3 regions of the Serratia sp. LTN-2 genome follow, and region 1 is predicted to be linked to each of the others. Evidence: predicted binding sites of a transcription regulator. Region 1 holds the regulator's gene; each other region holds the start of a gene.
The links. Region 1 encodes Fur, which represses iron uptake genes when iron is present. Its sites were predicted from a motif close to ATAATAATGAGAACNACTATCAA; they were not measured.

Region 2: AC6BYQ_RS08205 (isochorismate synthase) is a predicted target of Fur. The motif match lies at 1,502-1,524, and genes of this name have one in related genera.
Region 3: AC6BYQ_RS09790 (Nramp family divalent metal transporter) is a predicted target of Fur. The motif match lies at 1,872-1,894, and genes of this name have one in related genera.

The regions. Positions count from the first base shown of each region.
Region 1 is NZ_JCAXDO010000004.1:354,521-357,798, forward strand. It holds gene AC6BYQ_RS11600 (beta-N-acetylhexosaminidase) at 1-1,107, shown strand, start outside; gene fur (ferric iron uptake transcriptional regulator) at 1,356-1,802, opposite strand; gene fldA (flavodoxin FldA) at 2,132-2,671, opposite strand; gene ybfE (LexA regulated protein) at 2,936-3,223, opposite strand.
Region 2 is NZ_JCAXDO010000003.1:217,427-220,704, forward strand. It holds gene dhbA (2,3-dihydro-2,3-dihydroxybenzoate dehydrogenase) at 1-175, opposite strand, end outside; gene AC6BYQ_RS08205 (isochorismate synthase) at 277-1,467, opposite strand; gene AC6BYQ_RS08210 (4'-phosphopantetheinyl transferase family protein) at 1,658-2,350, opposite strand; gene agp (bifunctional glucose-1-phosphatase/inositol phosphatase) at 2,512-3,278, opposite strand, start outside.
Region 3 is NZ_JCAXDO010000003.1:551,388-554,665, forward strand. It holds gene AC6BYQ_RS09785 (DUF2502 domain-containing protein) at 146-556, shown strand; gene AC6BYQ_RS09790 (Nramp family divalent metal transporter) at 597-1,832, opposite strand; gene AC6BYQ_RS09795 (NupC/NupG family nucleoside CNT transporter) at 2,210-3,278, shown strand, end outside.

The DNA of each region.
Region 1 (3,278 bases):
GGCGAGATCGCCCAGATGCATAAAGAAGCCGGGCAGCCGATCAAAACCTGGCACTTCGGCGGCGACGAGGCGAAAAACATCCGCCTGGGCGCCGGCTATACCGACAAGGCGAAACCGGAGCCGGGTAAAGGCGTCATCGACCAGAGCAACGAAGACAAGCCGTGGGCCAAGTCGCAGGTTTGCCAGACGATGATCAAAGAAGGCAAGGTGGCCGACATGGAGCACTTGCCGAGCTACTTCGGCCAGGAGGTCAGCAAGCTGGTGAAGGCGCACGGCATCGACAGAATGCAGGCCTGGCAGGACGGCCTGAAAGACGCCGAGAGCGCGAAGTCGTTCGCCACCTCGCGCGTGGGCGTCAACTTCTGGGATACCTTGTACTGGGGCGGTTTCGACAGCGTCAACGATTGGGCCAATAAAGGGTATGAAGTGGTGGTCTCCAACCCGGACTACGTCTACATGGACTTCCCTTACGAGGTGAACCCGGACGAGCGCGGTTACTACTGGGGCACCCGCTTCAGCGACGAGCGCAAGGTGTTCAGCTTCGCGCCGGACAACATGCCGCAGAACGCGGAAACCTCGGTCGATCGCGACGGCAACCACTTCAACGCCAAGAGCGACAAGCCGTGGCCGGGAGCCTACGGGTTGTCCGCTCAGCTGTGGAGCGAAACCCAGCGCACCGATCCGCAGATGGAATACATGATCTTCCCGCGCGCGCTGTCGGTGGCCGAACGCGCCTGGCACCGCGCCGGTTGGGAGCAGGACTATCGCGCCGGCCGCGAATACAAAGGCGGGGAGACCCACTTTGTCGACACCAAGGCGCTGGAGAAAGACTGGCTGCGCTTCGCCAATATCCTGGGCCAGCGTGAACTGGCCAAGCTGGACAAAGGCGGCGTCGCTTATCGTCTGCCGGTGCCCGGCGCACGCGTAGCGGGCGGCAAGCTGGAGGCGAATATCGCGCTGCCGGGATTGGGCATCGAGTACTCCACCGACGGCGGCAAGCAGTGGCAGCGTTATGACGCCAAGGCCAAGCCGGCGGTATCGGGTGAGGTGCAGGTGCGTTCGGTCAGTCCGGACGGTAAACGTTACAGCCGCGCCGAGAAGGTCTAAGCCCGGCGCATCGGCCTGTCGTCATGGCGGCGGGCTGCTTAACGAAGGGGGAATGCGTCCGCCTCTGCGCGTGTCGGCGTGAAGCGGACGTGAAAGTGAGAGCAGTACGTGGAGTCGCAGTGCCGCTGCAATTGTAGTATTTCATGACATGATCTTTCCCCGGCTGGTCCGGGGATTTTTTTGCTCACCGTTCAGCAAGCATAAAAAAACCGCCTCAGGGTGAGGCGGTTTTTCATAGCCAGTCAGGCTTATTTCTTGTCGTGCAGCGTTTCGTCTTCGCGGCAGTCACCGGTTTCACAGTGGCCGTACAGGTACAGGCTGTGGTTGGTGAGCTTGATGCCGTGCTGCTTGGCGATATCACGCTGGCGCACTTCGATGGATTCGTCACTGAATTCGATCACTTTGCCGCAGTCCAGGCAAATCAGGTGATCGTGGTGATGCTGTTGGGTCAGTTCGAACACGGACTTGCCGCCTTCGAAATTGTGACGTGTCACAATGCCCGCATCGTCAAACTGGTTCAGTACGCGATAAACCGTTGCCAGGCCGATCTCTTCGCCCATATCAATCAGTTTTTTGTACAAATCTTCCGCACTGACGTGATGGCATTCCGGATTTTGCAGTACTTCCAGGATTTTGAGTCGCGGAAGCGTGACTTTTAAGCCGGCCTTCTTCAATGCGATGTTGTTGTCGGTCATGCGAATTCAGTCCTGTTACTATGCTAATCAAGTTGAGGCGTACTCGCCTGTGGCATCGGTCGGCACAAAGAGTTAATGCGTCTCATTATAGAACCGGTTGTACTAAATGGAAACCGCCGGTTGTTAACAAAGATATAATTGCACTATTGCATGTTTTGCATGCAACGCCTTGATGGGTGGGATAAACCGATAACTCAGTCTACCTTGACGGGGTGGGAAGTTACAAATCTGTAGCTTCTATCGCAGCAATCCCTGCTGCCGATGATGGCCCTGTGCGCACACTATGCACTTTACAGGGCCTTTGTTCAACCTTTCGCCAGTTGCGGCGTTTAGCCGACGATATCGGCCAGGCTCAGCTCTTCGACGATCTGTTTGACCCAGGCATCGACGCGCTCGTTGGTCAGCTCCGGCTGGCGGTCTTCGTCGATCGCGAGACCAATGAAGTGGTTGTCGTCCGCCAGGCCTTTGGAGGCCTCGAAGTGGTAGCCTTTGGTCGGCCAGTGGCCCACGATGGCCGCGCCGCGCGGTTCAATGATGTCGCGGATGGTGCCCATCGCGTCACAGAAGTATTCCGCGTAGTCTTCCTGGTCGCCGCAGCCGAACAGCGCCACCAGTTTGCCGTTGAAATCGACTTCTTCCAGCGTCGGGAAGAAATCATCCCAGTCACACTGCGCTTCACCGTAGTACCAGGTCGGGATACCCAGCAGCAGGATATCGAACCCTTCCAGGTCTTCTTTGCTGCTTTTAGCGATGTCGTGTACTTCAGAGACGTCGTCGCCAAACTGTTTCTGGAGAATTTTCTGGATCATTTTGGCAATGTTTTCGGTATTGCCAGTGTCGCTGCCAAAGAAAATGCCTACAGTAGCCATATCGCGTATAACCTTTAAATTCAAGTAATTGCATTACTCGATGCCAGCACTGCCGCCGCTGACGCCGATTAAAATGATGCCATGACAAGAGCCTTTCGCCACGGGGGCGGGCGCCGACAGGCGCAGTCTCTTGCCGGTAAATGCGTATCATGCCAGAAAGTGGCGCCGGGGTTTTATCGCATTTATGCGATGCCGGAGAATGAAGAAAAGCGTGGTCGATCCGGCGTTGTCCTTAACGCCGCGCCGCGCGTGCGGCCGAAGAGATCAATGTTCCGGCTGTTCTTCCGCCAGTTGCGCCAACAGCATCTGCTCGATGAGTTCGCTGCGGCTAATGTTGCGCTGTTCCGCCAGTTTGTTCAGGGCGTCCACCGCATCCGCGTTGATTTTCAGCTCTACGCGCCGCAATCCACGCACTTTATCGCGCCGTAACTGATTGCGCTTATTGATTCTAAGCTGTTCATCGCGGGAAAGCGGGTTGGTTTTCGGGCGCCCCGGACGGCGTTCATCTGCGAACAGATCCAGCGTCGTGCGATCCGTTTGTTCTTTTGCCATAGGTAGCGGTACTGCAAGGGAGTTTGCATCAAAAAGCGCTCGCACGCTTCCGGAG
Region 2 (3,278 bases), on a different contig from region 1:
GGCTGATGTCCAGCGTCACGCAAGGGTAAGGCAGATCCGGGTTGGCGAATTCGCGGTCAAATCCCACCACCTCAGCACCCTGAGCCAAAAAGTGCCGGGCGATCTGCTCGCCGATGCCGCGCGCCGCGCCGGTCACCCACACCCGTTTGCCGGTGAAATCCATCTGAATGCTCATGCGCACACCGCCATCCGGGCGCACAGCCGGGTCATGTTGTTGTTCATCGTTGTCTCCTGCGAAAGCGTATGGCGCGGCGCACACTGCGCCGCAAAGAGGCCCTACAGCGCGCCGCTGTTCAGGCCGAAAGCGTTGAGCATGGTGCCCAGTTTGGCGGCGGTTTCCATCCACTCGGACTGCGGCGTCGAAGCGGCGACGATGCCCGCGCCGGCGAACAGCCGCACCCGGTTACCGTGCAGCAGACCGCTGCGGATGACGATCGCCCACTCGCCGTCGCCGTTGGCGTCGCACCAGCCGACGATGCCGCTGAACAGGCCACGATCGTGCGGCTCCAAATCGGCGATCAGCTGGCGGGCGCTCTCGGTCGGGAAACCGCACAGCGCCGGTGTCGGATGCAGCAGACAAGCCAGCTGCATCACGTTGAGCGTCGGGTTCAGCAACTCGCCGCGAATGCGGGTGGACAGGTGCCACATGGTGCCGGTGCTGAGCAGCGACGGGCCGCTGGGCACGCTCAGGCTGGCGCACAGCGGTGCCAGATGCCGGCGAATATCCTCTATCACCAGCTTGTGTTCGTATTTGTCTTTGGTCGAGCGCATCAGGCGCTCGCTACCGAGGCGATCCTGCTGCGCATCGTCCTGACGGCGCGCCGAGCCCGCCAGCGGATTGGTGTGGATCTCGCCGCCCTGCTTGCGGATCAGCAGTTCCGGGCTGGCGCCGATCAGCACGCCGCCATCGGCCAACGGCAGGGAAAAGTGATAACCGGTCGGGTTCTGCACCATCAGGTTATTGAAGATCTGGTGGCCCGCCACCGGCTGCTCCAGCTCGATGTCGAGGATGCGCGACAGCACCGCCTTGTCCAGCTTGCCTTGTTTAAAGCGGCTTACCGCTTCCGCCACCGCATGCTTGAAGCGCGGCTCGTCCGGAATGCTGGTGCAGGCAGCAAGACGATGCGGCTGTTGCAGCATCGGGCGCGCGGCGTGGGTAAAGCTGTCGTTGGCGACAAACTGGCAGTTTTCAGGCACATACAGGCAGGAAGGCCGGCGCGTATCGAACGGAATGGCACCCACCACCACCGGTGCCGCCTGGCCGGCGGCTTTGGCGCGCGCCAGCGCCTCGCGGATATGCTGCGCCAGCGCGCTGCCTTCCTGTTCGCCGCCGAACGCCGGCGTCTCAATGCGCTCGAACACGCCGTCGGCGGAAAGGGAACGGAATTCGGACCGGTACAAAAAGGTCGATTGCTCGGCGTACACAAACCCGGGGAAGGTTTGGTTTTCTGTCGTCAGTGTCGCCACAAGACCACTCCTTTGTTGCGCCTCACCAATGATAATGTTTATGCGAATAATTATCATTAGCCATAAAAAGGATGGTAAATTACACCGGATCCCCACCGTGGGTCAATCACCGGTGAATGAATCTTTCGGCGCGCCGCGGCAAATCCGCGTTACGGCACAGAAATAAATAACACACTGTTATTATTGTGTTTTAGCAAAAAATAAAGGTCGTGACGTCGTCACCTTCACGCCAAAAACGCCCGCTGAACCGGCGCCCGGCGGGGCAATGCGGCGTCAATGTCTTAAGCAGCTCTAATACGAACGTCTGCCGCTGCACGTCCACGGCCGTCATGCGCGCATCAAGAAAGTCAAAGTAACAGCGCACCTGCGGATAAAGCGTCTTGAACAGGCTCTCTTTGGCGGAAAACGTCAGAGTCAGCAGCGCGTTGAACGGCAGCGCCTCGCGCAGCAACGCCTCGCGCTCCGTCGGCGAAACGATCGCCCCCCACAGCTCCTCCGCCCGCTCGTCAGACAGCAGCGTCTCCACATCCAGCCCAACGCCGCCCAGCCCGCTCTCGCGGTGCACGGCGCACAGCGCGGTATTCGAATTATGGCTCAGCGCACCGGCGATGCCAGCCGGCCACTGCGGCGCGCGATCTTCGCCGCGCGCCAGAGTGAAATCGACGAAACCGAGCGGCGCCAACAGCTGCCGCGCCAGAACGCGTCCGGCCAGATACTCCGCACGGCGCTTCGGCACCGCGCGCGCCAGATGATCCGGCAGCGTAAAGCCCAATGCAGAAAAACTGTCGTCGTGATACTCCGCCAACGCAAACTGGCAGCGCGCCACCTGGCCCGGATAACCGTCCGGCGTGAAAAAGTCGATATTGCGGATAAAAGTGGGCAACGGCAGTATCCATGATAAGCAGGCAGGCTGATGATGTTAGCCCCCGAAACGGCCTGCAACAATGACTCTGGGCAAAATAAATGGCGTTAAGGCCGGCACGGCGGCGCGTTAGCCGGGATGGGAAGAGGCCTCTCCCCCGCGGTCGGGAGAGAGGCTGGGCATTACAAGATGCCCTTCATGGTCTTTTCGAAATCGCTCCAGGCGCAGAAACCGTCCTTGTCGATCGGGCAACCTTTCAGCGCCAGCGTTACGCGCTGCGGCGGGGTTTGCAGCGTCAGCGGCGTCGCCTTGCGCAGCTGTTCGGTGGACTGATAGACGTACTCGATCTTCAGCAATTCACGGTCGTTCTGCGCGTCGCGCCAGCGTTGGAACACCAGCTTGCCGCCGATCGGCGTTTTCTCATACTGCTGCGGCAGCTGATACGGCTGGAACTGCATGGCCGACAGCAGCGAAGCGATATTGGAGTCGTGGCCGACCAGCACCGTCAGCTTCGGCGCGTCCGGTTTGCGCTCGCCGAGCAGCGCGTTGTTGATATAAGTCAGCAGCGGTTTGGCGACGTTTTGCGCCACCACCGGCGAGGTGAACAGCGAATCCTGATAGCCGTCTTTCAGCTGCGCCAGCTGTTTCCACTGATGCGGGGTGGCGATTTTGCCCCAGGCCACCTCTTTCATCGGGAAACCTTCGTAGTACTGCAGCATAAAGGCGTCCACCAGCGAGTTGCCCACCCGCAGCGGGCCGGAGACGCCCGGCTCTTTGCCCGGCACCGCGCTCATCACGCTGGCTTCTTTGGTCAGATCGCAGTGTTTGTCGGTCTTGCAGGCGGCGGAATCCTTGTAATCGATGATCTTCGCCAGCTGTTGGTAAGAGGCGTCCAGCTTCAGCGATCCCAGCGCGGCGTTCATCGCCGCCAGCGCCTGCTGGTTGAAGG
Region 3 (3,278 bases), on a different contig from region 1:
GAGTTGTTCTCAGATTCAACCCTATATTGCCGGCGCTATGATGCCGATATTGCAGTAAAAATAACGATAAGGCCGCTTTTTAAACTGATGAACGCGCTTCATAAAGTGATCAACGGCCAAGCCGCGCAAGCGGGAAGGAGAAGTCATGTTTAAACCTCTGCTCTTGGCCGCCATCCTGGCGGCGACGGTGCTGCCCGCCGCACAGCAGGCGCATGCCGAAGGCCTCAGCATCGATCTGATGCCGGGCGTTTCATTACGCATCGGCGATCAGGACAATCGCGGCCGTTACTGGGACGGTTACGACTGGCGCGATCGCGATTGGTGGCGCTCACATCAGGGGCGTTATCTCGGTGACCGCAGCCCGCGCGGCTATTACTGGGATGGCTATCGCTGGCGCGACCGCGACTACTGGCGCAAATATTACTACTCTCGCGACGGGCGCTATTACAAATGCGACCATCATTGCGACAAGCATTACTGGAAGAAAGAGAAAAAACACCACCACGATCATGACCGCGATCGCTGGCGCCGTCACGGCGACGACGACCGCGATTAACCACGACGAGCCGGCGCAACGCCGGCCCGCGCTGTTTCGCTTACAGCACGCTGCCGATCAGCAGATAGCCGTTCAACCCAACCACCACCACTACGATCAGTTTACCCAGGTTTTGCACCACCGGACCGTTGACCATCTCGCCCATCAGCGCCCGATTGCCGGTGAAAGCCAGCAGCGGCACCAACGCCAGCGCAATGCCGAAGCTCAGCAACACCTGGCTCAGCACCAGAATGCGCGTCGCGTCCATCCCCAGCATGATGACGATAAACGACGGCAGCATGGTCACCGCACGGCGCAGCCACAGCGGGATATGAAAATGCACGAACCCCTGCATCACCACCTGCCCCGCCAACGTGCCCACCACGGTAGAAGAGAGGCCGGCAGCCACCAGGCTCAGGCCGAACACGGTCGCGGCGGCGTGCCCGAGCAGCGGTTGCAGCATCAGGTAGGCCACGTCGAGATCGGCGATGCCGCTGTGGCCGCTGAAATGAAACGCGGCGGCGGCGGTGGCCATCATCGCCAGATTAACGAAACCGGCGATGGTCATGGCCACGGCGACGTCGACTTTGGTGGCGGCATAGCGCTCCGCCTTGTCGTGCTCGCCGCCGATTTGGGTGAGCGATGAATGCAGATAGATCACGTGCGGCATAATCGTGGCGCCCAATACCCCGGCGGCCAGGAATACCGCATCGCCGTTAGGCAAATCGGGCAGCGCCATGCCCTGCAACAGCGGCGCCAGCTGCGGTTGTGAGAACGCCAGTTCGACGATGTAGGCAGCAGCGACGAACAGCAACAGGCCACCAATCACCAGTTCCAGCGGCTTTTGCCCACGCTTTTGCAGCATCAGAATTAAAAAGGTGGCGATGCCGGTCAGTACCGCCCCCTGCAGCAGGGAGACGCCAAGCAGAAGCTTGAAGCCGATCGCCGCGCCGATAAACTCAGCCAGATCGGTCGCCATGGCGATGATCTCCGCCTGTACCCAATAAGCCCATACCGCCGGCCGCGGAAAGCGATCGCGAATATGCTCGGCCAGGTTTTTTCCGGTGGCGATCCCCAGCTTGGCGGACAACAGCTGGATCAGCATCGCCATCACGTTGGCCCAGACCACTACCCACAGCAGGCTGTAGCCGAACGAAGCGCCGGCCTGAATGTTGGTGGCGAAGTTGCCGGGATCGATATAGCCGATAGCGGCGATAAAGGCGGGCCCCATGAGCGAGAGTTTGATTTTTCTGGCGGAGCGACCGGAGGTGGTTTCAACCACGCGACTGTTCAGCATATGTTGAACCCTTACTGAAATTACGTTTATCTCCACTCTATATAAATGATAATAATTATCAAGCGCATTTATAGCGGTAAAACTTATCTCTGTAATAGCCAACATTAACGGTTTTATCGTAGGGTTCAGTGCGGAGCTGGCCGATTTCCGTGCTTTTCTGATGGGATTTTGGCTGCAATACCCCTGAAAGACAGGTTAGCACAAGAATACGAATTTCCTATTCCTGCTTTAACATCTTGATTTTTTATGCTTTTACGCAACACTTTAGGAGAACCCCCACTATGATTTTCCATATTTGCAATAGAAGTCTCGTTTTTAAACGTAGCGTTACATAAAATGACAGCCGAAATTCAGCCTGCCTCAAATTTGGAGCAAACATGTCCCATATTGCGCACTTTGCGTTGGCGATAGTGGTGGTGGCGATCCTGGCCCTGTTGGTGTGCCGCGATCGCAAGAGCATCCGCATTCGTTATGTTATTCAATTACTGGTTATCGAAGTACTGCTGGCCTACTTTTTCCTGCATTCGGAAGCGGGTTTGGGCTTCGTAAAAGGATTCGCCGCGCTGTTTGACAAACTGCTCGGGTTTGCGGGACAAGGGACTGATTTCGTATTCGGCGGCATGGGCGACAAAGGCCTGGCGTTCTTCTTCCTGAAGGTGCTGTGCCCGATCGTGTTCATTTCTGCGCTGATCGGTATTCTGCAGTACATCAAAGTGCTGCCGTTCATCATCCGCATTATCGGCACCGTGCTGTCGAAAGTGAACGGCATGGGCAAGCTGGAGTCGTTCAACGCCGTCAGCTCGCTGATCCTGGGGCAGTCCGAAAACTTCATCGCCTACAAGGATATCCTGGGCAAGATGTCGGAAAAGCGCATGTACACCATGGCGGCGACCGCGATGTCTACGGTATCCATGTCCATCGTCGGCGCCTACATGACCATGCTGGACGCCAAGTTCGTGGTGGCGGCGCTGGTATTGAACATGTTCAGCACCTTTATCGTGCTGTCGCTGGTCAACCCGTACGACACCAATAAAGAAGAAGAGCTGCACCTCGGCAACCTGCACGAAGGCCAGAGCTTCTTCGAAATGTTGGGCGAGTACATCCTGGCCGGCTTTAAAGTAGCGATTATCGTGGCCGCGATGCTGATCGGCTTCATCGCCCTGATCGCCGCGCTTAACGGTGTGTTCAGCGCCATCTTCGGCCTGAGCTTCCAGGAAATCCTCGGCTACTTCTTCTACCCGTTCGCCTGGATCATGGGCATTCCTAAGCACGAAGCCCTGCAGGTTGGCAGCATCATGGCCACCAAGCTGGTTTCCAACGAGTTCGTGGCCATGATGGAGCTGCAGAAAGTGTCTGCCGAACTGTCGCCGCGCAGCCTGGGGATCCTGTCGGTGTTCCTGGTGTCCTTCGCCAACTTCTCTTCCATCGGTATCGTGGCCGGTGCGA